2 regions of the Asaia sp. VD9 genome follow, and region 2 is predicted to be linked to the other one. Evidence: riboswitches for the same ligand, from Rfam matches in the RefSeq annotation. Region 2 holds a riboswitch; the other holds the start of a gene.

Region 1 (15,109 bases), on a different contig from region 2:
CGGGCTCGACAATGCCTCCAAGGATGCACGCCATCGCGGCGGAATTCGGGCAGGTCGCCCGGAATTCTGCATGATGCATGCCAGCTCGACTGTCAGCGTGGCGGCATGCATGTCGCCACACGTCACGATCTGGCGCAACTGGCAACGTGCGGAACCCACCGAATCGATCGTGGTCGTGATCTCGGCCCAGTCATCGAGACGCAGGGGACGATGATACTCGATGGCAAGTTTCGTTACGACGAAGACGAGCCCGGTCTCTTCCTGGAGCACGGAGACGGGGGTTCCGGCCATGCGCAGGGCCTCGGTACGTGCGCGCTCGGCAAGCGCGAGATAGCGCGCATGATAGACAATACCGCCTGCATCCGTATCCTCGTAATAGATACGGTAGCCGATCTTATGGGCTTTCATCATTCTCTCTCAACAGGTCGAACTGGTTGGAACGGGCCGAATCAGGAGCACTCAGACCCAGATGCGTCCAGCCGCGCTCTCCCAGCATCCGCCCGCGCGACGTGCGGAGCACCAGACCTTCCTGGATCAGATAGGGCTCGATCACATCTTCGAGCGTATCCCGCGCTTCGGCCAGCGCTGCGGCAAGCGTCTCGACCCCCACGGGTCCACCATGGTGATGCTCGGCGATACGCATCAGATAGCGCCTGTCCATTGCATCAAGCCCGACCGAATCGACCTCCAGACGGTTCAAGGCCGCATCAGCCATCACACGGGTGATGGCCCGGTCGCGCGGCGCGCCAACGGCAGCGAAATCGCGCACCCGACGCAGGAGCCGACCGGCGATACGCGGTGTTCCGCGAGACCGGCGCGCAATTTCCTCAGCGCCATCCTCGGTCAGGTTCATGCCAAGCTTGGCCGCGCCCCGCGAGACGATCAGCCGCAACTCCTCGGCGGTATAGAAAACTAGGCGTAACGGTATCCCGAAGCGGTCTCGGAGGGGCGTGGCAAGCAACCCGGCGCGCGTCGTGGCGGCGACCAGTGTGAACGGGGCGAGGTCGATACGCACCGAGCGCGCTGCGGGGCCCTCACCGATGATCAGATCGAGCTGGAAATCCTCCATCGCGGGATAGAGCACTTCCTCAATGGCAGGCTGCAGACGGTGGATCTCATCGATGAACAGGACATCATTGGGCTGCAGATTGGTGAGGATGGCTGCGAGGTCACCCGCACGCTGGATAACAGGCCCCGATGTCGCGCGAAACCCGACACCGAGCTCACGCGCCACGATCTGGGCAAGCGTCGTCTTTCCCAGCCCCGGCGGACCGTGGAGCAGGACATGATCCAGCGCCTCGCCGCGGCTACGCGCCGCCTGGATGAACACGGAGAGGTTCTCGCAACTTGCGCGCTGTCCCGTGAAATCATCCAGTGTCTGGGGACGTAACCCGTGGTCGTTATCCTCGATGCGACGCTCCGGCGTCAGCGGGCCTCTGTCAGTCTCGCTCATGATCGCATTCCGCCTTCGCTGCTATCCAACCCTCTATCCTGACCTCTGCCTCGCCCTATGGCCCGCTCTCTGGCCCGCCACCCGACGTGACACCCACGTTCCGCCGGGATCATCGCGCCAGATCCCGCAGGGCAAGGCGGATGATCTTGTCGAGCGTCGCGCCTTCATGCTCGGCCAGAATTCGGCTGAGCACAGGAAAGGCCTCAACACGACGAAAGCCGAGCCCGGCCAGCGCCTGGAGGGCATCCGCCTCAACAGAGCCCGCCGCGTTGCTGGCACTGCGCCCGATCGGCGTGGCGCCGCTGGCCGGCATCTTGCCCACCTTACTCTTGAGCTCGGTCACAATGCGCTCGGCCAGGCGTGCGCCCACACCCGCAGCGCGCGTCAACGCCGCCTTGTCTCCTGCGCTGATCGACAGAACGAGATCACCCGGTGTTGCGACGGAGAGTATGGCGAGCGCCACCTTGGCGCCTACGCCCTGAACCGTGGTCAGGAGGCGAAACCACTCCTGCTCGTCGGCGGTCAGAAAACCGTAGAGCTGGATCGCATCTTCACGCACCACGGTCTCGATCAGCAACCGGGTCTTCTCCGGGGCGGCCGGAAGATTGGTGAGGGTGCGTGTCGAGGCAGAAACGAGATAACCGACACCATTCACATCCAGAATGCAGCGATCCGCTTCCGTGCTCACCACGATGCCCGTCAATAATCCGATCATGATTTGTTCCCCATACTCGTCTCACCTGCCCCGAAGGTCACTCTGCCAGACATACCGCCTCCCGTCACTCAGGGGGATGACACCGGCGTTCCTGTCAGGCCATACGCCTGCCGGAAGACACCTGCCGTGCCGTTTCCCGATGATGGGCATGGCAGATCGCCACCGCCAGGGCATCTGACGCATCGGCCTTGTGAATGATCGCTCCGGGCAGAAGGCGCTTGACCATCATGGTGACCTGCTCCTTCGTGGCGGACCCGGTACCAACCACCGATTTCTTGACCATCATGGCCCCGTATTCAGCCACGGGCAGGCCTTCATAGGCGGGCGTCAGCAGGGCCACGCCGCGCGCATAGCCCAGCTTCAGAGTCGAAGCGCCGTTGCGATTGACATAGGTCTCTTCCACGGCGGCCTCGGCGGGCTGGTAATCGCGTATCAGCTTTTGCAGCGCCCCGTGCAACTCGCACAAGCGCAGGGGGACGGATTCCGCCCCATCGGTCGCGATCACGCCGGAGGCAACATGCTGAAGCCTGTTGCCCTCCACATCGATCAGACCCCAGCCCATGAAGCGCAGACCGGGGTCAATCCCGAGAAGTCGGATCAAGCAGCCAGTGCCTGGGCGACGTCGTCGGGGATATCAAAATTGGCATAAACGGCCTGGATGTCGTCGTTGTCTTCCAGAACGTCGATCAGCTTCAGCACCGAGCGTGCTTTTTCCTCATCCAGCGTCACAGTGTTCTCGGGGCGCCAGTCGAGCTTCGCCGAGCTCGGCTCACCGAAACGCGCCTCGAGGGCGTCACGCACCGCGAAGAGGTTCTCCATTGCGCAGGTGATCTCATGCCCGTCCTGGGTGAGTTCGGCATTGTCGGCGCCGGCCTCGATCGCCGCATCGAGCATATCTTCTTCCGATGCTGCAGCCACCGGGTAGGTGACTACGCCCAGACGCTGGAACATGAACGAGACCGAGTTGCTTTCACCCATTGACCCGCCATGCTTCGAGAAGGCCGCGCGGACCTCGCTGGCCGTACGATTGCGGTTGTCGGTCAGTCCTTCGACGATGACAGCGACGCCAGCAGGACCGTAGCCCTCGTAGCGGACCTCGACATAATCCTCGCCACCACCAGCGCCGCTGGCCTTCTTGATGGCGCGCTCGACATTATCCTTGGGCATGTTCGCCTCACGCGCTGCGATCATGGCGGCACGCAGGCGAGGATTGGAGGACGGGTCAGGCAGGCCGGAACGCGCCGCAACCGTGATTTCACGCAGGATCTTCGCAAACTGCTTGGCGCGCTTGGCGTCCTGCGCACCTTTGCGGTGCATGATGTTCTTGAATTGCGAATGACCGGCCATCAGAGCCTCCTCAACCTTGGGTGTCTCAGGCCAGACGGCCGTGACAATGTTTGAATTTCTTGCCCGATCCACAGGGGCAAGGGGCGTTGCGCGGTGTCTCCTGCGCGTAACCGCCCTCGATTTCCGGCGCATTCATGCCAGCGCCCGGTGACTGGAAGAGTGCCGAAGGCTGCATGCCCACCTGACGGGGCTCGAGTCCTGCCGCGGAACCCTCGTCATTTGGCGCAAAAACCTGCTGCCCCTCGGTCCCCGGGAAAGGATCGGCCTGCTGCACCACCTCGATACGGGACATGGTGGTCGTCACGCGCAGACGCATGTCGTCGAGCATCGCCGTGAAAAGCTGGAAAGCCTCGTGCTTGTATTCGTTCAGCGGATCACGCTGGCCATAGGCGCGCAGACCGATTCCCTGACGCAGCTGGTCTAGCGCATGAAGGTGCTCCTTCCAGACGGCGTCGAACGAGGTGAGAAGAACCTGCTTCTCGATATGGCGCATGATGGTCGGACCGATATTGGCGGAACGCGCAGCCTGGGCCTGGGCCGCGGCCTCCTCCACGCGCTGGATCACGAGGGCGGCGTCCATGCCGTCTTCCCTCGCCCAGTCGCTGATCGGCAGGTCGAGATTCAGGAGAGAAAGCAGATCAGCCTGAAGCGCCTCGCTCTCCCACTGCTCGGCAAAGGCCTTCTCGGGGATACGCGCATGAACGGCTTCCTCGATGCCCTGCTCGCGCAGTTCCTGGATGATGCCCGACACATCTTCCATCGCCATGTATTCCCGGCGCTGGGCGTAAACCTCCTTGCGCTGGTCATTCATGACGTCGTCATATTTGAGGACGTTCTTGCGCATGTCGAAATTGCGCGCCTCGACCTTCTTCTGCGCACGCTCGAGCGCCTTGTTCAGCCAGGGATGAACGATGGCCTCGCCTTCCTTCATTCCGAGCTTGGTCCAGAACGCGCCCATGCGCTCGCCGCCATAGATGCGCATCAGATCGTCTTCAAGCGACAGGAAGAAGCGCGAGGCACCCGGGTCGCCCTGTCGACCCGAACGGCCACGAAGCTGATTATCGATACGGCGGCTCTCATGGCGCTCCGTACCGATCACATACAGGCCACCGAGCTCCTTGACCGTGCCATGGTTGACCGCGATCTCCTCGCGCAGGCGCAGGATCTCGGCCTCATGCGCGGCCTCGTCCTCGATCTTCTCCAGGCTCTGGCGGATCAGCATGTCCAGATTGCCGCCCAGCTTGATGTCCGTTCCACGACCCGCCATGTTGGTGGCAATGGTGATAGCGCCAGGGGCACCGGCCTGCGCCACGATCTGGGATTCCATTTCATGAAACCGCGCATTCAGCACGGAATGCGGAATGCTCTTCGAGCTGAGCAGATTGGACAGATGCTCGCTCTTCTCGATCGAGGTCGTCCCGACCAGAACCGGCTGGCCCGACTTGGAGACTTCCTGAATCAGATTGGCGACGGCTTCGAATTTCTCGCGCGCCGTGATGTACACCTCGTCATCCGTATCCTTGCGCGCGACAGGGAGATTCGTTGGAATCTCGACCACTTCGAGCTTGTAGATCTCGGCAAACTCGTCCGCCTCGGTCATGGCGGTGCCAGTCATACCCGAGAGCTTGGGATAGAGACGGAAATAGTTCTGGAAGGTGATCGAGGCGAGAGTCTGGTTTTCCGGCTGGATCTCGACGTGTTCTTTCGCTTCAAGGGCCTGATGCAGGCCGTCGGAGTAGCGACGCCCATCCATCATGCGCCCGGTGAACTCGTCGATGATGATCACCTTGCCGCCACGCACGATATATTCGACATCGCGAGCGAAAAGCGTATGGGCGCGCAGGGATTGCTGCACATGATGCATGACGGCGATATTATGCACGTCATAGAGTCCGCCTTCATTCAGGACACCTGCCTCACGCAGCATCTCCTCCACAAGATCGGAACCCTGCTCGGTCAGGATGACCGAACGCAGCTTCTCGTCCTTTTCGAAAGCCTCGGAGTGCTTGACGAGCTGGACCACGACATCATCGACGCCGCGATAGAGCTCGGAACTGTCATCTGCAGGACCGGAGATGATCAGGGGCGTGCGCGCCTCGTCGATCAGGATCGAGTCCACCTCGTCCACGATGGCATGATAGAACGGACGCTGGACCATTTCCTCCAGCGTGTACTTCATGTTGTCACGCAGGTAATCGAAGCCGAATTCGTTATTGGTGCCATAGGTGATGTCAGAGCCATAGGCAGCACGCCGCTCGTCATCGGACAGGTTGGGCACGATCACGCCGGTGGTGAGGCCGAGGAAGCTGTAGAGCTTGCTCATTTCCTCGGCATCGCGCCGGGCGAGATAATCGTTGACCGTCACCACATGCACGCCCTTGCCGGCCAGCGCGCTTAGATAGACCGCCAGTGTGGCGACCAGGGTCTTGCCCTCACCCGTACGCATTTCAGCAATACGACCGGAATGAAGCACCATGCCGCCCACGAGCTGAACGTCGAAGTGGCGCATGCCCAGAACGCGGCGCGAGGCTTCGCGACACACGGCAAAGGCCTCGGGCATGATCTTGTCGAGGCTTTCCCCTGCTGCGATACGGCCCTGGAATTCTGCGGTCTTGGCACGCAGCGCCTCGTCGTCGAGCGCCTTTACGGCTGGCTCGAGCGCGTTGATTTCCGGCAGGCGCTTCTGATAGCCCTTCAGCGAGCGATCATTGGCGGTGCCGAATACGGCGCGGGCGATACGAGCGAACATGACTGTCCTTCTGACGATCTGGTCCGTCTGAGACGAACCGCGAACTTGAGAGGCGGATGATCCCTCCCGCCGGGACCGGAAGAGGCCTGTGCACCAGGCACGGACCGTCAGACTGGGCGGGGGCGCAGCGCGCCCGCCGGGGCAGGTTCGGGATCGTCCACGCGGGAAAGGAGATAAGGCGCGCCCTTGCCTTGGTCAACCGAGCAGCGCAACGATCGGACGGCCCAGAGACGGGCTGGAGCACGATTTCTTCATGAAGAGTGGCATCAAAACCGGGAATACGGCGCCAACCGGCCTTGCCGAGGCGTCACGCCTGCGCCATGCTGACACTAGTTCCACGAGTTTTTCGAGGTTATTTCTCCATGCGGCTTACCCGCCCGGCTCTTTTCTGCGCCGCCCTCATTTCCGGCACGACTCTGGTGGCTCCGGCCTTCGCGGCTCCCGCCCCCGCTGCCCCGGCAAGTGCGGCTCCGGCCGCTGCTGCGGCTGCGCCTGCCGACGCCAACCCGCTGATCGCCTCGGTCAACGGCCAGAAGATCTATCTGGATGACGTCAAGAAGGCCGCCGCCGGTCTGCCGCCGCAGGCACGCCAGCTGCCGCCCAACACGCTGGTCAACATCCTGCTGAACCAGATCGTCAGCCAGAAGGCGATCCAGATCGACGCACTGAAGGAAGGTCTCGACAAGAAGCCTGACGTCAAGGCGCAGATGCAGGATGCCGCGGATAACGCGCTGCAGAATGCCTATCTGCAGGAGAAGGTCGCACCGATGGTGACCGAGGACGCCATCAAGCAGGCTTATCAGGCGAACTACGCTTCCAAGAAAGGCGAGCAGGAAATCCATGCCCGTCACATTCTGGTTGCCGATGAAGCGACTGCGAAGGACGTGATCAAGCAGCTCGACAAGGGTGCGAAGTTCGAAGATCTGGCCAAGAAGCTCTCGACCGACAAGGGATCGGGCGCCAGCGGTGGCGATCTGGGTTGGTTCAAGAAGGACGACATGCTGCCGGAATTCTCGAAGGCCGCTTTCGCCATGAAGCCGAACACGATCAGCCAGACCCCGGTGAAGACCCAGTATGGCTGGCATGTGATCCAGGTCCTCGCCTCGCGTGAAGCCCCCGTTCCGCCGCTCGATCAGGTGCATGACGAGATCCGCCAGCAGCTGATCCGTGACAATGTGCGCAAGATCGTCGAGGCCGCTCAGGCCAAGGTCAAGATCGTACGCTACGACGCCCAGGGCAAGCCGATCAGCGATGTCCCGGCAGCTGCTCCCGCCAAGAAGTAAAGTCTGTCGAAAAGTGAGGTATTCACTCTCACTTTTCACTCACGCGGCCAGTCTTTTCACCTGATTTCCGGGTGAAGGGCTGGACCTGAGGCGCAAGCCGTGCATCCTCCTTCCGACGTTTACCGTTCGGAGACAGATCATGGCCAAAGCCCTCCCCCGCTCCCCCCTCGCCCAGCCTTTGCCGCGCCTCGAGCCGGTAGCAGGTGTGCGGCTTGGCGCTGTCGCCGCCCAGATCCGCTACAAGGATCGCCCCGATCTCATGATGATGGAATTCGTGCCCGGCACGACGGCGGCTGGCGTGTTCACGCGCAGCAAATGCCCCGGCGCGCCTATTGACTGGAGCCGCGCCGCTTTGGCTCAGGGCAAGGCACGCGCGCTCGTCGTCAACTCCGGCAATGCCAACGTGTTCACGGGGCGCGCGGGCATCATTGCCACGCAGATCTCAGCCGCCGCCGCAGCGCGCGTCGTCCATTGTCCCGCAACAGAAGTCTTTCTCGCATCGACAGGCGTGATCGGCGAACCGCTCGATGCCGAGCGTATCAGCGACGCCATGCCGAGCCTGTATGAAGGATTGTCGTCGGAAGGTTGGGAAGCCGCTGCCCGGGCGATCATGACCACCGATACGTTCCCCAAGGCAGCGACACGCAAGGTCGAGATCGGCGGCAAGTCGGTCACGATCCAGGGGATTGCCAAGGGCAGCGGCATGATCGCGCCCGACATGGCTACGATGCTCGGCTTCGTAGTCACCGATGCGGCGATCTCCCATGACGTGCTGCAGGCCCTCCTCTCCGAGGGAACCGAGCGCAGCTTCAACGCCATAACGGTCGATTCCGACACATCCACCTCGGATATGGTGCTGGTCTTTGCCACCGCGCAGGCAGGCAATCCCGAGATCACGACCCTGACCGACCCGGCGCTGGTCGCATTCCGCGAGGCACTCGATTCCCTGTTGCTCGAACTCGCCCTGATGGTCGTGCGCGATGGCGAGGGCGCGACGAAGATGTTCACGGTGCGCGTCAATGGCGCTGTCTCGGATGAGTCGGCCAAAAAGATAGCCCTGGCCATCGGCAATTCTCCGCTGGTGAAAACCGCGATCGCAGGTGAGGACGCCAATTGGGGCCGAATCGTCATGGCCGTGGGCAAAAGCGGCGAACCCGCTAACCGTGATACGCTCTCTGTTGCCATAGGCGGCGTATGGATTGCGCGCCAGGGGACCGTAGTTGACGGCTATGATGAGGCACCCGTAGTCGCCCACATGAAAGGGCAGGATATCGAGATCCAGATTGATCTCGGCCTCGCCAATGGTCATGCGCAGATCTGGAGCTGTGACCTGACCCACGGTTACATCGACATCAACGGCTCCTATCGGAGCTGAGCCTGCGGTGACCGGCCCCTGGGGTCGGTCACCTGCTTTCATTTCCTCTCTACCCGCCCCTGCGTCCACTGATTTCAAGGTCTGACATCGCCAGAAGTTGCGATTGCACCGCATTTTCATTTGATTTAGTACTCCTGCCGTCCCTTTTTGTTCAGGAGAGGGCATCCCGTGTCTGGACGGACGCGTTGATTGCACCCACATTGTGGGTCATGAGCCAGGACAGCTCACGGTAAACGCAATCATATCAGCGTCGTACTCCATGCCCGGGCGACGCCGAGGAGGAACAGGCATGGCAAATGGATTTCGCGTGGTCATCATCGGCGGCGGTGTTGCCGGGATGGAAACGGCGATGACGCTGGGTCGCGGGCGTCACCGCGACATCGAAACCACGCTGATCGACAAGGGCGCCGTGCATTACTGGAAACCGATGCTGCACGAATTTGCAGCCGGCACCGGCGAGGAGGCACGCGACTGCACGACGTTCATTGAAGCAAGCCGCCGCTTTGGCTTCCGCTTCATCCAGAGCTCGCTCAGCAGTGTCGATCGCGAGAAGCACGAGATCCGTCTCGCGAATGACGAATTCATTCCATACGATATGCTGATCGTCTCGCTCGGTTCGCGTTCGAATGATTTCGGGATTGAGGGGGTGATGGCCAATTGCACCTTCATCGATTCCCTCCCGGATGCGAGTAGCTTCCACGAGAAATTCCGTGCCGCCTTCCGAGATGCTGCTGCGCGCAACACCACACTGGAGGTCGGTATCGTGGGCGGCGGCGCAACGGGTACCCAACTCGCGGCCGAACTGTGCAGTGCGATCGATCTGGCACCCGGTTACGGCAAGGAGGCCCGTCGCAACCTGCTGCGTCTCTCTCTGATCGAGACCGGCAAGCGCATCCTGCCAGCATTCCCCGAGCGCGTTTCGAACGATGCGCGCAAGCAGCTTGAGGCCCTTGGTGTCAGCGTCCTGACCGAGGCGATGGTGACTTCCGTGGACGAGGCGGGCTTTCACCTCAAGGATGGCCGCATTGTTCCGGCATCGCTGCGAGTCTGGGCCGCTGGCGTGCGGGCCAGCGCCGCCACGGAGCTCTTCGAAGGGCTCGACATCGCTCGCGGCGGGCAGATCGTGGTCAACCATCACATGCAATCGACCCGCGATACGTCGATCTTTGCGTTAGGCGACTGCGCACGAATCAATGATTCCCCGCTTCCCGCCACCGCTCAGGTTGCACGCCAGCAGGGGATCTATCTCGGTCGGGCGATTCCGATCATCGCGCAGGGTCGCGAGCCCTCGACTTTTGTTTACCGCGACCGTGGTGCCGTTGTATCGCTGGGTGACTATAATGGATGGGGCATGGTCGGTTCCTCGACGAGCTTTGGAGGCGGTCTCCTGCGCGGGTTGGCACCAAGATGGCTGCATGATCTGATCTTCCGTCAGCATCAGATCGGCGTCATGGGGCTGGCGCGGGGAACAGCAGCGTTCCTTAAGGCCCATTTGAACCCGACCCGGCCCCGTCTGGACAAATAACACCCGATCAACGGTAGTCTCGCGTCATGCCTCTTCAGCGATCACAATCTCTCCCCGCCCCCGAAGCAGAGCGCCTCGACGCGCTGGTAGGCGCCCTGCAGGCACAAGGCTATGCCTTCGAGCGTGGACCCGAAATGCGCTCGTTTCTCCAGGCCTTTGGCTTCGAGGACTGGGAGCGCTTCGCTGAAAGCTGGCACCGGCTCGGTCTTGATCGCTACATGGCCGACGGCGGTCGCTACCGTAAGCGGCGTTATGCGACCTACGCGCTTGCTGGTGGCCGCATCGATCGCAAGCGCCATCAGCCCCACTATCAGAGCCGTGATTACAACCTGCTCAATGGCGGGATAGAACGCTGGTTCGGACCGATCGAGGATGCCATCGCCAGCCATCCGGTGATGCTGTCCATTCTCAATGCCGCCCATTTACTGGCGTTGCGCATGACGCCCGCCTCAACCCAGCCCGATAGCTGGCACGCGGAGGTGCACCAGTTCCGTATCGAGGCGCAAGCCGGCAATCAGGGGCGCCCCACCCCTGAAGGGATGCATCGCGACGGTGTGGACTGGGTGTTCGTCCTCATGGTGAGCCGAGAGAATGTGGCGTCCGGTGTCACCACCATCCATGACGACCACAGGCGCGAGATAGGGTCCTTCACACTGGCTTCTCCACTCGATACAGCCCTCGTGGACGATCATCGTGTCTTTCACGGAGTGACGCCTGTTGAGCCTATCGACCCGGCACGTCCTGCGTATCGTGACGTACTGGTCGTAACGCTGCGTCACGCGTAAGAAGCAGGGCATCCACAAAGTCCGGCGAGTCGGCGCTGAACAAGAATGAAAGACAAGTCGATGCGTTTACCCCAGGCTCTGGTGCATGCTGCGCTTGTAAGCACGGTTTTCTGCAGCCTCATGGGCCCGTCCGCCTGGGCGGGAGCCCATCGCGCCACATCCCAGAACAGCGCTGGCCCGCACCCCGTGATTCTTTCGAGCCTGCCTGGAACAAACCTGGATCACGAAGCGCGCGAACTGAATGCTGCTGATCTCGCCGATGCTGCCAAACACGATGACCAGCCCGTGGTACTCGTCGCATCTGCCCCGCTCTCGACGGACAAATCCGATATGGCTCTGTTCGTGCAACTGCAATCCGCGCGGCTTTGCGGCTCCGCAGGATGCTCGACCTCGGTCTATCTGAGACACAAGGGTGGCTGGAAGCTGGTTCTCGATTCGGTTAGCGGTGCCATCTCGGTTCTCCCGAGCCGTCACAATGGGATGCACGACTTGCTGATCGACAAGAACGACCGCTGGACATGGAACGGCACGACTTATCAGGATGGGGCTCCTGCCCCCGCGCCACAGAAGGCGGCGCCCAAGAAGACTGACGACGCGCCGAAGAAAAAACTTCTGCGCGGCTGAAAAAGCCGATGCAATTTTTGAGGCTGGAGCGGGTGAAGGGAATCGAACCCTCGTATGCAGCTTGGGAAGCTGCCGTTCTACCATTGAACTACACCCGCACGGCGCCCCTTCTAGCGCAGCCGCGTACGCCTTGCAATGTCTCTCCCCCTGTTGACGAAGCATCATCGCTTTGCGCATAGTCGCAGCCGTCAAGCGCTCCGACGAGCGATTGACCCTCGCGATTTGAAAGGCCGGATTGCGGCGAGGCTAAACAACAGCGCTAAAGAGGCCCGGGATCCATCACATCCCAGGTTTTCCACGGCCAGAATCGCACCTTCATCTCCCGGTGCATTTTGGAGTGTCTTCCCCATGACAGACCACAGCTACGGCCCCTCGACCCGCCTGCTCCACCAGGATGTCAGCCGAACGGAACATGGTGAAACCAGCGAGTCCATCTTTCTTACTTCCGGCTTCGTCTATGAAAGCGCCGAACAGGCTGCTGCCACCTTCACCGGTGAAGTAACCCATTATCAATATTCGCGCTTCGGCAACCCGACCACCGACGCCTTGCAGGCGCGCCTCGCCCTGCTCGAAGGGGCAGAAGCCTGCATCGTCACTGCAAGCGGGATGGGTGCCGTTTCCTCTGCGCTGCTGTCACATCTGAAGCAGGGCGATCGCGTCGTTGCCTCGCGGGCGCTTTTCGGTTCCTGCTACTGGATCGTGACGACGCTCCTGCCGCGATATGGCATCGAAACCGTTCTGGTCGATGGGGATGACTGGGCAGGCTGGGAAGAGGCACTCGCCACTCCCGCCGGCGCGGTCCTGATCGAGAGCCCCTCGAACCCCATGTTGGACGTGCTCGATATCGAGCGCATCGCCACTCTGGCACACAAGGCCGGCGCGCTTTTGATGGTCGATAACGTCTTCGCATCCCCAGTGGGGCAGAAGCCGCTCGAACTCGGCGCAGACGTCGTGCTCTACTCCTGCACCAAGCATATTGACGGCCAGGGACGCGTGCTGGGCGGGGCGGTTCTCGGCCGCAAGCAGTGGATCGAAGAGGTACTCCAACCTTTCACGCGCAATACCGGCAATGCACTTTCCCCGTTCAATGCCTGGGTACTTCTCAAAGGGCTCGAGACCTTGCCGCTCCGCGTCAATGCCATGGCGTCCAATGCAAGCGCCGTCGCGCATTTCCTGGAAAATCAGCCGGGGATCAAGCGCGTGTCCTATCCAGGGCTCGCCTCGCACCCGCAGCGCTCACTTGTTGAAAAGCAGATGAGTAATGGGGGTTCCCTGGTGGCGTTCGAGGTCGAGGGCGGGAAAGAGGCGGCCTTCCGCTTCATGAATGCGTTCAGGCTCATCGCCATTTCGAACAATCTTGGCGATGCCCGCTCACTGGCGACCCATCCTGCAACGACCACCCATTCCAAGGTCGCCGCAGAGGAACGCGCGCGCCTCGGGATCACCGATGGCGCTATCCGCCTTTCGGTCGGGCTTGAAGATAGTGCAGATCTGATTGCTGATCTTAAACGAAGCCTTGCTGCGCTGAATGGCTGATTGCCTTTAGCGCGACCCTGAGCCTACAAGGCGGGCATGTCGTCCCAGAAACCCGCCCCACCCCGCCTTGTTGCTGACCCGGATGCAAGCTTCGCCGAGGCCATCGAAACCGCGCCGCGCTACGAGGCCACGACACGCGATATCACCGTTTCCGTGCGCAGCTTCTGGCTGGAGGACCAGTCCCAGCCAGAAGAACACAGCTATGCCTGGGCTTATCATGTCCGGATCGAGAATGGCGGAGACGAGACGGTCCAGCTCCTGAGCCGGTCGTGGGAAATCACGGATGGGCGCGGCAAGACGGATCATATCCATGGTGATGGCGTGGTCGGCGAGCAGCCCATTCTCGTTGCCAGCGAGATCTTCGAATACACCTCAGGGGCGGCACTTCCCACACCATGCGGCTTCATGCGCGGTGTTTACCACATGATCGTACCCGCGACATCGGAGCGCTTCGAGGTCGTCATTCCACCGTTCAGTCTGGATAGCCCTCATCGTCTAGGTCTCGTTCACTGACGACGATACGTCCGCGCCCTGCAATCTTGGCTTTGTAAAGGGCCTGATCCGCGCGCTCGAGTGCATCGGACCAAGCTTCCTCAGGGCTCATTCTGGCGATGCCAGCGCTGCACCCGACGCTCAAGGTGCCTATCTTGGTTTCGAATGGGACGTCACTCAGAGTGCCCAGCAATGTGGCGATACGCGCTCTGGCAGCCACGAAGTCTCCCTGTATGACAATCAGGAACTCCTCTCCGCCATAACGACCGATGATCTCCTCCTGATATTTCGCGCGCAGTAGGCGCGCCCCGATACCCGCGAGAATCTCGTCACCAATCACGTGACCGAAAGTGTCGTTGATCGATTTGAAATGATCAACGTCCAACAGTGCCAGGGTCGCAAAACGTGTGCTCGACCTGACATCGAGACGAGACAGTCGCTCCAGAAGACGCGACACGCTCGCCTCAGCCGTACGACGGTTCATGAGGCGCGTGAGGCCATCCTGACGCGCCTGCTGCTCGAGCGCATGCTGGGCCGCCCGCATCTCGATCGTACGTTCATTGACCAGAGCCTCAAGCCGATGCTGACGCTTGAGGAGATAACGAAAACGCAGATGGGTAAAAGCATAAGGCAGCGCTACCACACTCATGGTGTAGAGCATGATCAGCGGCCACGTGGTCCACCAGGGCCGCTGCATACGGATTTCGAGTGTAATCGGGGGGGAGATCAGATTGCGGTTATCGTTCAATGCCTGGACAACGAGGCGCGAATGTCCCGGAGGCACGAAGTTATAGCGAATCTCGCCCGTGGTGGTCGTGATCCAGTTCTGATCGACACCTTCCAGCCTGTAACGAAAATAGGTTGTATTCGCGAGGGCGGTATTGAGCGTACCCAGAGTGACCATGAGCGGATCGCGGCTAAACGGAACCGCCTTCTCTGGAAGAAGATGGTCGCCAAGCGCCACGCGTATGAAGACAGGATCGAGCGTCTGTCGCTCGAACAGGCGTTCAGGGTGCAATAGATGCGAAACGCCTCGGCTCGTTGCGACCCAGATTGAGCCGTCCTCATCCTCAGAGAGGCCCTGCTGATTGATATTGGAAGAAAGAAGCCCGTCATCACGGGTCATCCTGATCCATTCGAGCCCGTTATAAACCGCGAGCCCGTTTTCAGTCCCGACCCACAGGCGGTGCCGCTTATCCCAGAGCAGGCTGAAAATGAGCTCGGA
Region 2 (15,109 bases):
CTACCTGCGCCCGAGGCAGTCGGTCTTTGGCCGCTGGTGGCCGATGCACCTGAAGATGGAGAGGGAGGCGCTGTATCTTCTGGTTTGCGTCGTTTGAACAAGAGAACCCCGCTGCGCGTTCTGGAAGGTGGCGGTTCGGGTGCCGAAGCTGGCTGGTGCCAGACGAAAACACGTGCAAAACACGATTTCCGTCCAGACCCGGATTACACGTTAAGAGGCGAAATCGACAAGTCGCTAAAAGGCGGTTCTGCGCGGTTTTTGACCCTGACCCGGTCTTGTGTCATGGCCTTGAGGCGAGAATGCCGTAACTGTCGTTCACGCATCGTCACGATCAGGGCTGATCTTGGTCATTTCATGGCGTGAACACGATATTCCTTGCCCAATTTCATTTCGCTGGAGACTTCATGACTGCCCCGACACTCGATCTGCTCTGCATCGGCAACGCTATCGTCGATATTCTGGCTCCGGTCTCGCATGAAACCCTGTCGGCTCTGGGCTCGCCTCTTGGCAGCATGACCCTTATCGATGCCGATCAGGCCGCTTCGATCGAGGCACAGATCACCCCGGAGCAGGTCATGGGGGGCGGTTCGGCTGCCAATACCGCCGTGGTGGCAGCCCGTCTGGGCGCGCGGGTGGGCTATCTGGGCAAGGTCGCCTCCGATGAAGCCGGTCTGGACTATGCGAAGGATCTGACAGCGCAAAAGTTGTTCTATCCTTCCGCCCCCGTCCAGAACGCCGATCGCCCGACCGCGCGATGCATCATTCTCGTCACCCCCGACGGCCAGCGCACCATGCACACCTATCTGGGTATCTGCACCGAGTTCGGGCCGGAGGATGTTGACCAATCGGCCGTTGCCGCGGCTGGCGTGACCTATATGGAGGGCTACCTGTTCGACAAGGACCGTGCCCAGTCAGCCTTTATCCTGGCGGCGGAAACCGCGCATAAGGCGGGTCGCCGCGTGGCGCTCACCCTGTCTGATACGTTCTGCGTGGCACGCCACCATGCTGCGTTCCGTGCACTCGTGGCCGGTCACATCGATATTCTCTTTGCCAATGAGGCGGAGATCTGTGCGCTTTACGAGACAGAGGATTTTGATGCTGCTGCCGCACAGGCCGGGCGCGATGCGGCTCTTGTCGTGCTGACACGTAGCGAAAAGGGCGCGGTCATTCTGGCCAATGGCGAGAAGCTGGTCGTTCCAACGGAGGCCGTGAAGGTGGTCGATACGACTGGCGCGGGCGATGCCTTTGCTGCCGGGTTCCTCGCCGGGCTGGCCAAGGGCCGCAGCCTCGAAGCTTGTGGCCAGCTGGGCAATGAGGCGGCTGGTGCGATCATCACCCGTATGGGGGCACGCCCTGCTGCCGATTTCGCGCTCAAGGCCTGAGGGCTGTTTCGGGGCTCCGCTCCGAACCCTGCCAAAGGGCGGTCACCCTTTGGAAACCCTCGTCTCTCACATGACGATGCGAGGGGCGTACCCCGCCCAAAGCGGCGGGGTACGGTTCCGTAACGCGCAAGAATAAGACCCGGAAACGCTAAAAAACCCGGTCTTTCCGATCCTTTCATTGCACTCTGACGGGAAATTGTGCAGAAGACGGCCAATCCGTCAGTCCCGGCTTTGTGTCGTTCCCAGGGAGCGATCCGGCAGGGCATGACCCTGCAAGCCCGATCAGGACCGCTTCATGGAAATCCGTAACATCGCCATTATCGCGCACGTCGATCATGGCAAGACCACCCTTGTTGACCAGCTTCTCAAGCAATCCGGCTCGTTCCGCGAAAACCAGCACGTTGCTGAGCGCGCGATGGACAGCAATGACCTCGAGCGTGAGCGCGGCATCACCATTCTTGCCAAGTGCACCTCGGTCGTGTGGAACGAGACGCGCATCAACATCATCGACACGCCGGGCCACGCCGATTTCGGTGGTGAGGTCGAGCGTATCCTGAGCATGGTGGACGGCGCGATCATCCTGGTCGACTCGGCTGAAGGCGCTCTGCCGCAGACCAAGTTCGTGCTCGGCAAGGCGCTGGCCCGTGGCCTGCGTCCGATCGTGGTCGTGAACAAGATCGACCGTGGCGATGCCCGTCCCGATGAAGTTCATGAAGAAATCTTCGACCTGTTCGCAGCACTGGGCGCCGACGAGCATCAGCTCGACTTCCCAATGCTGTACGCTTCGGGCCGTCAGGGCTGGGCCGATCTGGAGATGAACGGCCCCCGCAAGGATCTGTCCCCGCTGTTCGACCTGGTGCTGCGCCATGTGCCGACGCCGGGCCTCGACAAGGAAGCGCCGTTCGGCATGGTTTCGACCATTCTCGAGAGCGACAACTTCCTGGGCCGCATCCTGACGGGTCGTATCGAGCAGGGCCGCGCCCGCGTGAACATGCCGGTGCGCGTGCTGCGCCCCGATGGCACGATCGTGGAAACGGGTCGTCTGACCAAGCTGCTGTCGTTCCGCGGTCTGGACCGCGTGCCGGTGGATGAAGCCGAAGCCGGTGACATCGTGGCTGTGGCCGGTCTGTCCGACGCAACCATTCCCGACACTATTGCAGACCCGGCTCTCGATGCGCCGCTGCCGTCGACCCCGGTCGATCCGCCGACCCTGACCATGACCTTCCGCATCAATGACGGCCCGCTGGGTGGTCGTGAAGGCAAGAAGGTGACGTCGCGCCAGATCCGTGACCGCCTGTTCAAGGAAACCGAAGGCAACGTGGCCATCAAGGTGACCGAGAGTGCCGAAAGCGAAGCTTTCGAGGTTGCCGGTCGTGGTGAACTTCAGCTTGGCGTGCTGATCGAGACCATGCGCCGCGAAGGCTTCGAGCTGACCATCGGTCGTCCGCGCGTTCTCTTCCGTAACAACGAAGAGACCGGCGAGCGCGAAGAGCCGTACGAAGAGGTTCTGGTCGATGTCGACGAGCCCTATTCGGGCGTGGTCGTCGAAAAGATGTCGATGCGTAAGGGCGTGATGCAGGACATGCGTCCGTCGGGTGGTGACAAGGTTCGTCTGACCTTCCTCATCCCGTCGCGCGGCCTGATCGGCTATCATGGTGAGTTCCTGACCGACACGCGCGGTACGGGCATCATGAACCGTCTGTTCGCTGGCTATAAGCCCTATGCCGGCACGATCGAAGGTCGTCGTAACGGTTCGCTGATCTCGGCAGAAGATGGCGCGACCACCCAGTACGCCCTGTTCTCGTTGCAGGATCGCGGCACGCTGTTCGTCGAAGCTGGCGAGAAGATCTATACGGGCATGATCCTGGGCGAGCATTCGCGTGAGAACGATCTCGACGTGAATGCCGTGCGTGAAAAGAAGCTGACCAACATTCGCGCCGCCGGTAAGGATGACGCGCTGCTTCTCACCCCGCCGCGCAAGATGAGCCTCGAGCAGGCGATTGCCTATATCGAAGATGACGAGCTGGTCGAGGTCACCCCCTCTGCGGTGCGTATCCGCAAGCGTTACCTGGACCCGAACGAGCGCAAGCGCATGTCGAAGGTCAAGTCTGACGCCTGATCCAGGAAAGGCCACCGCATCGCGGTGGCCTTTTTTGTAATCATGTCGGCATTAAGGCATAAACACGCCTTTACCGTGCGATTACACGTATTTTATCTAATTTTCCTCAAGACGAGCGTGGAAAATACTGATAGCGTTCCCGAAGTCATAAGTTCAGGCGGCCTGTTAACCAGTCTGACTGACGCCTGTGATTATGTGAATTCGTATTCTGGAGCTCGTTTCATGCTCGTTTTCAATCGTCGTCTTCTGACCGGTGTTGCTGCTCTTGCCATGACGCTGAGCGCCCCTGCATTCGCTCAGACCACGCAGGAAGCCGCTCCTGCAGCTCCTGCCGCTGCCGCGCCTGCTGCTCCCGCCGCACCGGCTGCTACGGCACCGGCACCGGCTTCCGAAGCGGCTCCTGCCGCTCCGGCTGAAGAGAAGGGTGCCAAGCACAAGCATAAGCACAAGCACAAGCACCACAAGAAGGGTGCAGAAGCTGCCGCCGAGAAGGATGCTTCCGGCAACTGATCGGTCCTGAGACTGGTTACGGAAAAGGGGCCGGAAACGGCCCCTTTTTTTGTTAGTCACCTGACTGGGCGGTGCTCGATTTTCACTGTCCGGCAGATGATCCCCCGCCCCTTGCAGGGCGATAGCGCTGATCGACGCGGTGCGTTCCATAGGGTTTCGCCAAGTGCCGACCAGCCAGGGGGAGAAAAAGCCTCGTTTGCGAGGCCATGGTCGCGCCGGACGACCTGTCTGTTGAACTCAGGTCAGAGTGGGGACAATGACCGTTTTGCGTGGTCGTGCGCGATTGACCGTCGCGAAGGGCACCATCTCGCCTTTCGAGTCGTCCCATAGTGTGTGGCGGAACAGTTCACGCGCTGCTTCGCGCAATCCGATGATTTTGACGTCACTGAAAATGCGGTGCGCATCATGGCAGGCCGCTAGTCGATAGTTCGGAATGCCTGGGGCAGCATGATGAATGTGATGCAACCCGATGCTGCCTGAAAACCAGTTCAGCCAGGCAGGCAGGCGCAGAAACGAACATCCGGTGAGAGCCGCCTCGAACGCATTCCAATTCTCGGAACGCTCTCAGTGCACCCCCTCAAATTTGTGTTGCACCAGAAAGAGGGCAACGCCGATGACCGCAGCCGGATAGACGACACCGAATGCGAGCAGCGCGGTTGTCGCCACGCCAAAATGGTAGGCAAGACCGCCATAGAGAAGCAGCGGACAGAGATTTGTGACGTGAACGCCCCAGCGTTCGGCGCGCCAGCTGCGAGGCGCATCGAAGGGAATACGCTAGACTATGAAAAATATAATGGGAGGCATAATAAAAATGTAGATGATCGGATTTTTGAATATTCTTTATACTATGCGTTCGACAGGTGACATTTTATAATATTCACATACTGTAGTACAGTCAGAATATATATCCGATAGTCTTCCTCGGCTATCGATATTATTCCAATCCCCATGGTGTATCGCATGGTGTCGACGCCAGTGGTCGTAGGGTGTCAATGTGAAAAGCGAACAGAGACGCCCGACGTGGTGGTTGACCACGGCCGAACGGAAGAGTGAGCCATGCCCGCAATCATGCTGGAGCGTGAAGGTCGCGAATCGCGAGGCCGCTCGCTATGGGAAGCAGCAGCAACACGGTGTAGATATGGTGAGAGATGCCCATGAAAAGAGCTGCATAGCAGGCAAGCAGGCCACCGATGGTGGTCACGGCCTGGAAGATGCTCGTGGCGTGATGGGGCGACTGATAGGTTTTGACAGAGCGGATATCTGACATAGGGTCATTGACCGCATTTATCCTGGGCGAGGAAAGGTGCGGCATCGTCTCTCGGGAACTAGATCATTTCGGGAACGCTTAGAGTTATCGGCTTACTGCGTCTTGTGCAATGATCTCGCTTAAAATGAGCGTCGCGGCTCAGGCACACCAATGGCGTATTGAGGCCTAGCCAGGGGGCGTTTCTAGAATCGGGGAGAGGGGCGCGACACAATCTGCGTGACGGTGACGTCAGAAGCCTGCGATGCGCTCGAGTCCGTATTCTTGACAGACTCCCACAAGCTGCTTTCCGGGTTTGGCATGACGGCGCAGATGCTTCGCTCTGCGCCGTCATGGGGTGGAGCCCCTTAACTCATCAGGACGTGTAGCGGTCCAGTGACAGATCCAGTGAGGGAATGTCGGTGCGCTTGCCGCTGATGCGGTCGGCGAGGATACGACCCGAGCCGCAGGCCATGGTCCAGCCCAGTGTGCCATGGCCCGTGTTCAGCCACAGATTACTGTAACGTCCCGACGGGCCGATGACGGGTGTGCCATCCGGCGTGCAGGGGCGCAGCCCGGTCCAGTAGCGGGCGCGGCTCAGATCGGCACCACCGAACATGTCGTTGAAGGAGAGTTCGAGCGTCTCGCGACGGTCCTGGCTCAGCTTCAGGCGCCAGCCGGTCAGTTCTGCCGTACCGCCAATGCGGATGCGATCACCAAGGCGTGTCATGGCCACCTTGTAGGTCTCGTCATTGACCGTGGAGGTCGGGACGCGGCTCTCATCGGTGATCGGCGCGGTGAGCGAGTAGCCCTTGACCGGATAGACCGGCAGATCGAGTTCGATCGGCTTGAGCAGACGGGGCGAGTAGCTGCCCAGAGCCAGCACATAGGCATCGGCGGTCAGGCGACCGGCACTGGTGCGAATGCCGTAAATGGCGTCGCTTGCGGCTTCGATCGCCTCGATCTCGGTGCGGAAGCGGAAGCTCACGCCCTTCTCCGCCGCCATGGCGGCGAGGCGCTGCGTGAAGAGATAGGCATCGCCCGATTCATCGCCCGGCAGGCGGAGACCGCCCTTGAGAATCTGGCGCGCCCCGGTGAGACCCGGTTCGTATTTCAGTACCTCTTCGGTGCCGAGCAGTTCATGGGCCACGCCGCTCTCGGAAAGCAGGCGCATATCCTCATGGGCGTGCTCCACCTGCTTGTCCGTGCGGAAAAGCTGGATCAGGCCCTTCTGCCCGTCATCATAGGTGATGCCCGTGCTGCGGCGCAGTTCTGCCTGGCAATCGCGGCTGTATTCCGCAATGCGCAGCATGCGGCTTTTGTTGATATCATAGGCATGATGCGTGCAGTTGCTCAGAAGCTGCATCATGAAGCGCAGCATGGGCGTGTTCACGGCGGCAGCCCGCACCACCAGCGGTGCGTGCTTCTCGAACATCCAGCGCGCCGCCTTGAGAGGAAGTCCCGGCATGGCCCAGGGTGTGGAATAGCCCGGTGAAACCTGACCGGCATTGGCGAAGGAGGTTTCGAGCCCGACACCGGGCTGGCGGTCGATGACCTCGACCTCATGGCCCTGCTCGGCAAGATACCAGGCTGTGGTGACGCCGATCACACCGGCGCCCATGACGATGATCTTCATGAGGAACTCTCGATATATTCACGATGGAAGCGCGTGCCGAGTCCGGTCAGCAGCTCATAACCGATCGTATCCAGTGCCGCGGCCAGATCGTCCAGCGGACGATGGGGGCCGATCAGCTCGAAACCGGTGCCGGGGGGCAGGGGTCTGTCTCCCAGCGCGGTCAGATCCAGCGCCATGCAGTCCATCGAGATCCGCCCTACGACAGGAAGCGCGATATCGGGACTGTCGGGCAGGACGGCACTGGCAAGACCGCCAGCGCGCCTGTGGAACCCGTCAGCATAGCCAACGGAAAGGGTTGCGATGCGCGTGGGCGCTTCGGCCACGAAGCGCGCGCTATAGCCCACCGCCACACCGGGCGGGATCCAGCGATCCTGCACCATACCGGCAAGAAGCGTCACGACAGCACGCATCGGGTTGGGGCGGTCGGGGGTTGGGTTGCCGCCATAAAGCGCATAGCCTGGGCGTACCAGATCGAAATGATAGGCCTCGCCAAGGAAGATGCCGCTCGACGCAGCAAGGCTGGCGGGAAGGGAAGATGGAAGCTTGCGTCGCAGCGCCTCAAAGCGCAGGCGCTGGCCTTCATTGCGCGGTGAGGATGCATCGTCAGCGCAGGCCAGATGACTCATGACATGGCTGACATCGAGACCGGCCAGAAGGTTGTCAGCCACGGCGACATCGATATCGGCTTCGGAAAGTCCGAAGCGCGACATGCCGCTATCGAGCTGCACGAGGCAAGAGGTGGGTCCGGGTTCAGCCAGGCAGAGCGCCGCCCAGCGCCGCAACTGATCGAGGCTGTTGAGCACCGGCGTCAGATTCTGCGCTCTGATCAGCGCCTCACTGCCCGGTGTCGGCCCATTGAGAACGCACAGGGCGGCATCCTGAGGCAGAAGAGGGCGCAGGCGCAGCCCCTCCTCGACCGTCGCGACGAAAAACCGCCGGCATCCGGCACGGTACAGGGCGGGGGCTACCCGTTCGACCCCGAGTCCATAGGCATCAGCCTTGACGGCCGCTCCCACAGTGACATTCGGCCCTGCGAGTGATTTCAGCAGGGAATAATTATGCTTCAGCGCGTCGAGGTCGATGCGTAGCCACCCGCCTGCGCGCTGTCTGGCCTCGTATTCCGCCGTATCTGGCAGGCTTGTCATCAGGGTCTCAAATCTTCCGATCATTTCGAGATCATACTAAACTGACACCCCATTCCGGCTCAAGAGCCCGAGGGTACGCCCTTGCTGGTGGAGTATTCAAAATGAAGCGCCTGATCGGGATTCACGATCGGGTGAATGGCATGGGCGGCCATCGCGCCTTCGCTGAAACCCTGCAGGATCAGTTTGAGCTTGCCGGGATAGGTGGCCACGTCCCCAATGGCGAAAACGCCGGGCAGGCTGGTTTCCATGCTCGAAGGGGTAACGGGAATGGTGCTGCGTATCGTATCGATGTTCCAGGTCGCTATCGGCCCCAGATCGGTGGAGAGCCCGTAGAAGGGGAGGAGCGTATCGGCCTCGATACGGCGTACCTGACCCTCGAGGTCGATCACGTCCACTGCTGCAAGCGCGCCGTTTTCGCCCTGGAGCGCGTGAAGCTGGTAGGGCACGACCTTCTCGATGCGGCCATCGGCTACACGTGCCTCGATCTGGGCGAGGGTCTCCGGCGCGCCACGGAAGCGATCGCGCCGGTGCAGCAGATAGATCTTCTCCGCAATGTCGGACAGGGAGAGCGCCCAGTCGAGTGCGGAATCGCCGCCGCCCGCTACCACGATACGCTTGCCTGTAAAATCGGCGCGCTTGCGAACGTAATACTGCACGGCGCCGCTGGTTTCATAAGCGTCCAGCCCGTCGAGCGGGGGGCGATTCGGTCCAAATGCCCCTGCACCAGCCGCGATGATCACAGCGCGCGCTGTCACCACATTATCTTTATCGGTGGAGAGGGTGAAAGCGCCACGATTTCCTTCAAGTTTCTCGACACGCTGGCCCAGAAGACGCGGCACATCGAACGGCGCGATCTGGGCATCGAGTGCGGCAATCAGCGCGCCACCCTCGATGGAGGGATGGGCGGGAATGTCGTAGATTGGCTTTTCGGGATAGAGCGCCGCACATTGACCTCCGATCTCGGTCAAAGCGTCGATCAGCACACAGGAAAGCTTGAGCATGCTGCACTCGAACGCGGCAAAAAGCGCGGTCGGCCCTGCACCGATAATGGCCACATCGATGTCGAGAGGGGTCTGGCCCATGTCAGCTGTCATCCGTTTCTGTTCAGTCGTGCTTAGCAATGAGGGCGATAGAAACCACATTCCGTCAAGCGATGCACCCCCTTGCGCCAGAGCCGATGGACACAAGCGCATTGCGCGGCCTGTCAGGCTTTGATACCAAAGGCGCCAGCATCAAGAGCCGGTATCGTTTCTCCGGCGCCAACCTGCTCCCGGGCAAGGTGGTATCTCCGCTCACCCGGAGAGATGTGGCCGCTCCGGCAATCTCGGGACATGCCACACCCTCCCTTGTCTGAAGCCCGTTCCGATCCCGGTAGCGATCAAGGACCCTGCGCCCGTGGCCCAGCAATTCGCCAGTGACAATTATGCCGGTATCTGTCCCGAGGTGTGGGACATCATGCGTCAGGCCAATACGGGATCGGTGCCCGCCTATGGCGAGGATGAATGGACCAGCCGCGCCGCAGACAGCTTTCGCACGCTGTTCGAGACGCATTGCGAGGTATTTTTCGCCTTCAACGGCACTGCGGCCAATTCTCTGGCTTTGGCTGCGCTATGTCAGTCCTATAATAGCGTGATCTGCTCGTCCTTCGCCCATGTCGAAACCGATGAATGCGGCGCACCCGAGTTTTTCTCCAACGGGTCCAAGCTCCTGGTGGCGCGTACAGACCACGCCAAGCTCTTTCCCGACGATATCAAGGCGCTGGCGACCTGTCGAAGCGATATCCACTACCCCAAGCCCAAGGTGGTGACGATCACCCAGCCCACGGAAACGGGCGAGGTCTATTCCCTGGACGAGATACGCGCCCTTGCGCAGACATGCCGGGAACATGGGCTGCGCCTGCATATGGATGGCGCGCGTTTCGCCAATGCCTGCGCCACGCTGGGCTGCACCCCGGCGGAAATGACATGGAAAGCGGGTGTTGATGTGCTGTGTTTTGGAGGCACCAAGAACGGCATGGGCGTGGGGGAGGCGATCCTGTTTTTCGACTCCGCCCTCGCGGAGGGTTTCGATTATCGCTGCAAGCAGGCAGGGCAGCTCGCCTCAAAGATGCGTTTCATCTCGGCTCCCTGGATCGGACTCCTTGAAAGCGGTGCCTGGCTGCGCAATGGTGCCCATGGCAATGACTGCGCCCGCGCTTTGGCCGCGCGCGTCGGGGCGCTCCCTGGGCTGTCCCTCATGTTCCCGGTGCAGGCTAATGCCGTATTTCTCAAGGCGCCGGAACGCGTGCTCGAGGGGCTGCGCGAAAAGGGCTGGCGCTTCTACACCTTCATCGGCGGGGGCGCGCGCTTCATGTTCGCCTGGGACGCCGATCCCGCACGCGTGGCGCAGCTTGCCGCCGATATCGAGGCGCTCGCTGCGTGAGCCCTGCCACACTCGCCTCCGTCCATGCGCTTTCGGCCTCGACCCTGTCGGACCTCGATATGGCGGGTACGGCCGTCTTTGCCATATCGGGTGCATTGGTGGCAGCCAGGGCGCGGCAGAACATCGTGACCTTCGCCTTTTTCGCAGCCATGACAGGGGTGGGCGGCGGTACGCTGCGTGACCTGCTGATCGGCGCACCGGTCTTCTGGATGCACGCAACGGCGCCATTGGCCGTTTGTTTGGGTATCGCTTTTCTGGTGTGGTGCACGCCGCATCGCCTGTGGCCCGAGCGCGCCATCGACTGGTTCGATGGCCTCGGCCTGGCCTCCTACGCGGTGTACGGCGCCGCGAAGGCGTTGGCTTATGGTATCCCTTGGCTGCCTGCAGCCATCATGGGGGTTGTCACGGCGTGCATGGGCGGCATCATTCGCGACGTGCTGGCCGAACTGCCCTCCATCGTGATCCGCCCCGAACTCTACGTCACGGCTGCCGCTCTCGCCTCGGGGCTTTATGTCGGGCTGCACGAACTGGATATGCCTCCCATTCTGGCCGGAACCGCGTCCGTTGTGATGGGGTTCGGGCTTCGGGGCTATGCAATTCTGCACAAGGTCGATCTTCCCGCCTATCGAGGCTATGGGCAAGGTAGCAAATCTACCTGAAAATGCGGGACGCCATGGGCACTGCGAAGCTTGGCTTAAGCTCCATTTCAAGGGGCAGATGGAAGAACCCTAGGATAACGGAACGGGTGTACGCGTATCAGGGACGATGCTGAGTAGTCAGGGCTCGTGGGTGTTTTTGTCAGCAGAGCGAGTAAATGGCTCAATTCCGCTACGAGTTACCCACCATGCCTCTCTCGCAAGCTCCATCATGGGGATATCTCCTCGACTGTCGCCATAAGCGACTATGACGACAGGCTTACAATCCGACCGGGAATCAATATAGCGTTGGATACGAGCGACTTTTTCCGCGCCGTGACAGTTGAGGCCAGCGAAACCGCTGCCTACTTTTCCCAATTCGTCCGTCTTCAACGACGAGCAGAGGACTTGCACAAAACCCGCACACCTTGCCCAAGGCTCGAGATAGTAGTCTAGGGAGGCGCTGACCAGAACGCATTCATAACCTCGGCTCTGGTAGCTCGTCACGCGAGCCATCATATCCTCTCTGAGGATTTGCGGGATGACTTCCTCAGCGAAGAGGCGACCAACATTGCGCAGGTTCTCCGCGTACATTCCTCCGAAAGCAGCGCTCAGAAGGCGCCCCTTTGCCTCGTTATTAGAAATATAACCTAGCCGATACCCTACAAGCCACGGAAGAGTTAGTATGGCAGACTTGATAAGTCTTATTGGTTTTAAAGCAAAGAAGAGCCAACGCCAAAGACTGTCTCCTCGGGTAAGCGTTCCGTCGAAATCAAATAAAGCCAGGCTTTTGTGCGCGCGTTCATTGATAACCGCCATGTTCATCTCGCTGTTGTTAAGATGATGGTAGTTAAAATTATCCATGAGATACCTGTTATCAACATATGCCGGTCGAACAAAAGGTCTCTGGCTGTATCCTGTCCACCATTTTTTTTGTGCAGCAGGTATATATATCTAAAAATACCATAGATAACAAAAGGTACAGTATAGAATAGATCGCTAGTGTGGTGTTTCGTTATAGTTTCTTGGGATACCGTGTAGAGACTATAGGAAATTATCGTACATGCTGCACTTATCGCCATAAATTGCTCAATCATGGCGGGTGAGTAGTCGTCTAGTACTTTGCGTGACAGGAGTTTGTTTCGATCTGGATGATCGTTTATACTCATGAGCTCGGCCTGTCTCTTAGAGAAGCCCAAGAATAAAGTTAGCATAAGGCCGCACAAGACCAGCCAGGATGACGTGGTAATCCCTAAGCCCATGGTGCCCGCCAGTATGCGCAACATAAATCCAAAAGAAATGATGAATACGTCGATGACTGGGACGTGTTTCCACTTCAAGGAATATAAAATATTGATCGCAGCATACCCAATAATAAACGATAACGCCCAATAGCTGACCGTATAGGAGATAAGTGTACTTATCAAAAACAGGATAAAGACAAATCTATACGCGAAGGTAATTGAGATGCGTTTCGCGGCAATCGGTCTCTGGCGTTTCGTCGGATGGAGTCGGTCTAGATCGACGTCAAATATATCGTTTATCCAATAAACAGCGCTTGCCATTGCGCTAAATGCGACAAATACAAGTAAAGTCTGACATAGTATTCTAAAATCCCATTTGGCATAAAACATCGGCCCTATGAGGACGAAGGAATTCTTGAGATACTGATGAGGCCTGCATTCGTATATTATATCTTTGAGGCGCAACTCTATACCCTCGTAAAGCTCGTCGATTTCGACAATCAGCGTCTAGTGGCGATGAACGCGTCGTACGCAGCATTCATCATGCTTACGTCGTCGAGGGAAGGGGACCAGCCGAGTTGTTCAACTGTACTGGAAGTCTCAAGCATGATGTCCGCATCAGCGATCATGAACTGCTCCGGATACAAGAGCGTGGCACCAATACGGTCCATCGCAGATAGAACGGTCTTTATTGCGGTTGCAGGTATAGGCAGAAGTTTGGAACGCGATTTAGCGTGAGCTATGATACCTGATAGAAGGTCATAAGTCGTCGGAGGAGACTTTGAGCCCAGATTGAATGGGCCAGGTGGACATCCCTTTTCTACAGCGAGTATCGCAGCTCGCGCGCAGTCATCCACACCAACCATTTGATACCGATTGGATCCATCTCCAATCATAGGTACCGGGAGACCTCTGTAGATCAGACTGAAGAGCTTTCCAAGGATTCCAAGGCGTCCATAGCCTGTTATGAGCCTTGGTCGAAAGATTGTCGCGTTGATTCCCTCGGCATCCATCAAGATTTTTTCCGCCAAAAGCTTGCTTTTACCGTAGGGACCGAGGGGTTTTTGCTCACTATCTGGGGGGATGGGGCAAATCCCTGGCTTGCCATAGGTCATGTCAGTCGAGAAAAAGATGAGGTTCTTCGAGCCAGCCTTTTGCATGGCATCAACGATGTTTTGGGTACCATTGACGTTAACGTCTGAGAACCACTCATCTCGATTATGTTTAGGGACGTCGTTCGCGAATTGCCGCGCTGCGAGGTGATAGACGACATCCCCTGCGGTGAGATTGAGGCGCTCTACGTCGTCCGGGCGCCGGATATCTCCTTTGACCGTTTGGAAATCTCCCTTTGCGATACCATCCTCTATTGGATTTTGGTCGAAGTGAACGACGGTACTCCCGGTTTCAAGAAGCAACCGTGTCAAAACCTTGCCGGTAAAACCGGATCCACCGGTGATGATATGTCTCATGGTTATGCGCTCCTCGAAATTACGACGATACCGACACAGATAATGCCGATGCCGATAACGCGGGTCGTGTTCACATGCTCCCCCAGGAAAAAATAACCAATAACAGCTGTGATAAGGTAGCCAATAGACAGCAAGGGATATGCGGCGCTTACTTCCGCTTTACTTAGAACAACCATCCACGCTCCGATACTCACCGCGTAGCAAAGCATCCCGCCCAAGAACCAAATATTTCCGGCGAGATTACTCAGGAAGGAGAATAGAGTAAACAGTGACGCCGGTAACGCGCCTAACGTCAACATCGTTTTTCTTAGTGCAATCTGTGCCACAGCATTCAGTGTCACGCTTAAGATAGCTATGGAGAAGAGAGAGAGATTCATCTTTTTGCTTTCTGGTGTTCGCCTATTTGCGCCATCTCGATTGCCGCTTTATCGCACACTTTTTGATTCATCTGAATTTGGTTTGAATGGCCATATCTAGATCGACTACTGCGATATCTTTGGACAGGGGAGCCCGTGTTTTGGGTCCCACGGTGAAGTTGAGTAAGCCGGGCGGCGTCGGATATCCACTCGAATGCAGGATTGACCACACCATCCCGACCGGAGCCCATGGCTGCGCTGACGAGGGGAGGCCAAATTCGTCGTACCGGATGGGAGTGACGAGGGCATTTTCCCAATGGGATGGAATGAAGTAGACAGACTGTGCTGTTTGAATATTCTCGAGGAGGTGAGGTTCATCAGATAGATATTTCTCGACGAGGGCCAACTCCTTGACCTGAGGCTTGACAAATAGGCGGTCGATATTTCTGTGCGCGAGGAACGAGAAATAGACCAACGCAAGAATGGCGGCATTCCGTATCAGGAGCCTTGCTTTGGTTAGGCTTGCCAGATAATAACCTGTCAAGAAAAAAAGAAGGGTTAAGAGTGCGCCAAGGGCGGCCTGCGAGCGGTAACTTCCCCAGTTCTCCTTTGCGATCAAATTGGGAGCATATGACAGGGGGATTAAGGTTGCATATAGGCAAATCTTTGATGGGTTTTTATGAAATTTGAATATGAGCCCTGCTGTTATCAGTGCGAAACATGAAAAAGAAACAATGTAGCTGTCCCCGATCGAAGGGAGGCGGAGTGCGTTTGGCAATACCTCATGAAGAAACCAGTATAACTTCCCAAACACATCATGTGTGACACCTGCCCTTTCAAGTGGGGGTGGATTATTGAAAAGTATGATGGGAATTATTCTGCTTGCAAGAAAGTCTGTTGCCAATGCAGAAAACATAACAATTAAGGATTGTGCATAGAGTGTAATTAC

The links. A riboswitch is a leader RNA that binds a small molecule or an ion and turns the genes downstream of it on or off. The one in region 2 is predicted to bind S-adenosylmethionine.
Region 1: another riboswitch for S-adenosylmethionine. It lies ahead of metZ (O-succinylhomoserine sulfhydrylase); the one in region 2 lies ahead of WFJ47_RS05365 (low specificity L-threonine aldolase).

Annotation. Positions count from the first base shown of each region.
Region 1 is NZ_JBBCQM010000001.1:362,349-377,457, forward strand. Features, by position in the region: gene WFJ47_RS01640 (YbgC/FadM family acyl-CoA thioesterase) at 1-408, opposite strand, end outside; gene ruvB (Holliday junction branch migration DNA helicase RuvB) at 395-1,453, opposite strand; gene ruvA (Holliday junction branch migration protein RuvA) at 1,563-2,168, opposite strand; gene ruvC (crossover junction endodeoxyribonuclease RuvC) at 2,263-2,769, opposite strand; gene WFJ47_RS01660 (YebC/PmpR family DNA-binding transcriptional regulator) at 2,766-3,515, opposite strand; gene secA (preprotein translocase subunit SecA) at 3,541-6,264, opposite strand; gene WFJ47_RS01670 (peptidylprolyl isomerase) at 6,627-7,547, shown strand; gene argJ (bifunctional glutamate N-acetyltransferase/amino-acid acetyltransferase ArgJ) at 7,687-8,922, shown strand; gene WFJ47_RS01680 (NAD(P)/FAD-dependent oxidoreductase) at 9,212-10,447, shown strand; gene WFJ47_RS01685 (2OG-Fe dioxygenase family protein) at 10,474-11,232, shown strand; gene WFJ47_RS01690 (hypothetical protein) at 11,293-11,856, shown strand; tRNA gene WFJ47_RS01695 (tRNA-Gly) at 11,881-11,954, opposite strand; SAM riboswitch at 12,061-12,140, shown strand; gene metZ (O-succinylhomoserine sulfhydrylase) at 12,205-13,392, shown strand; gene apaG (Co2+/Mg2+ efflux protein ApaG) at 13,429-13,905, shown strand; gene WFJ47_RS01710 (diguanylate cyclase) at 13,865-15,109, opposite strand, start outside.
Region 2 is NZ_JBBCQM010000003.1:149,453-164,561, forward strand. Features, by position in the region: gene WFJ47_RS05330 (adenosine kinase) at 405-1,382, shown strand; gene typA (translational GTPase TypA) at 1,678-3,501, shown strand; gene WFJ47_RS05340 (hypothetical protein) at 3,724-4,011, shown strand; gene WFJ47_RS16535 (fatty acid desaturase) at 4,249-4,521, opposite strand; gene WFJ47_RS16540 (hypothetical protein) at 4,852-5,046, opposite strand; gene WFJ47_RS05345 (hypothetical protein) at 5,078-5,278, opposite strand; gene WFJ47_RS05350 (D-amino acid dehydrogenase) at 5,631-6,890, opposite strand; gene alr (alanine racemase) at 6,887-8,059, opposite strand; gene WFJ47_RS05360 (NAD(P)/FAD-dependent oxidoreductase) at 8,095-9,117, opposite strand; SAM-I-IV-variant riboswitch at 9,260-9,371, shown strand; gene WFJ47_RS05365 (low specificity L-threonine aldolase) at 9,431-10,456, shown strand; gene WFJ47_RS05370 (trimeric intracellular cation channel family protein) at 10,453-11,115, shown strand; gene WFJ47_RS05375 (HAD family hydrolase) at 11,233-11,955, opposite strand; gene WFJ47_RS16545 (decaprenyl-phosphate phosphoribosyltransferase) at 11,913-12,800, opposite strand; gene WFJ47_RS05380 (NAD(P)-dependent oxidoreductase) at 12,836-13,804, opposite strand; gene WFJ47_RS05385 (SMR family transporter) at 13,807-14,181, opposite strand; gene WFJ47_RS05390 (hypothetical protein) at 14,249-15,109, opposite strand, start outside.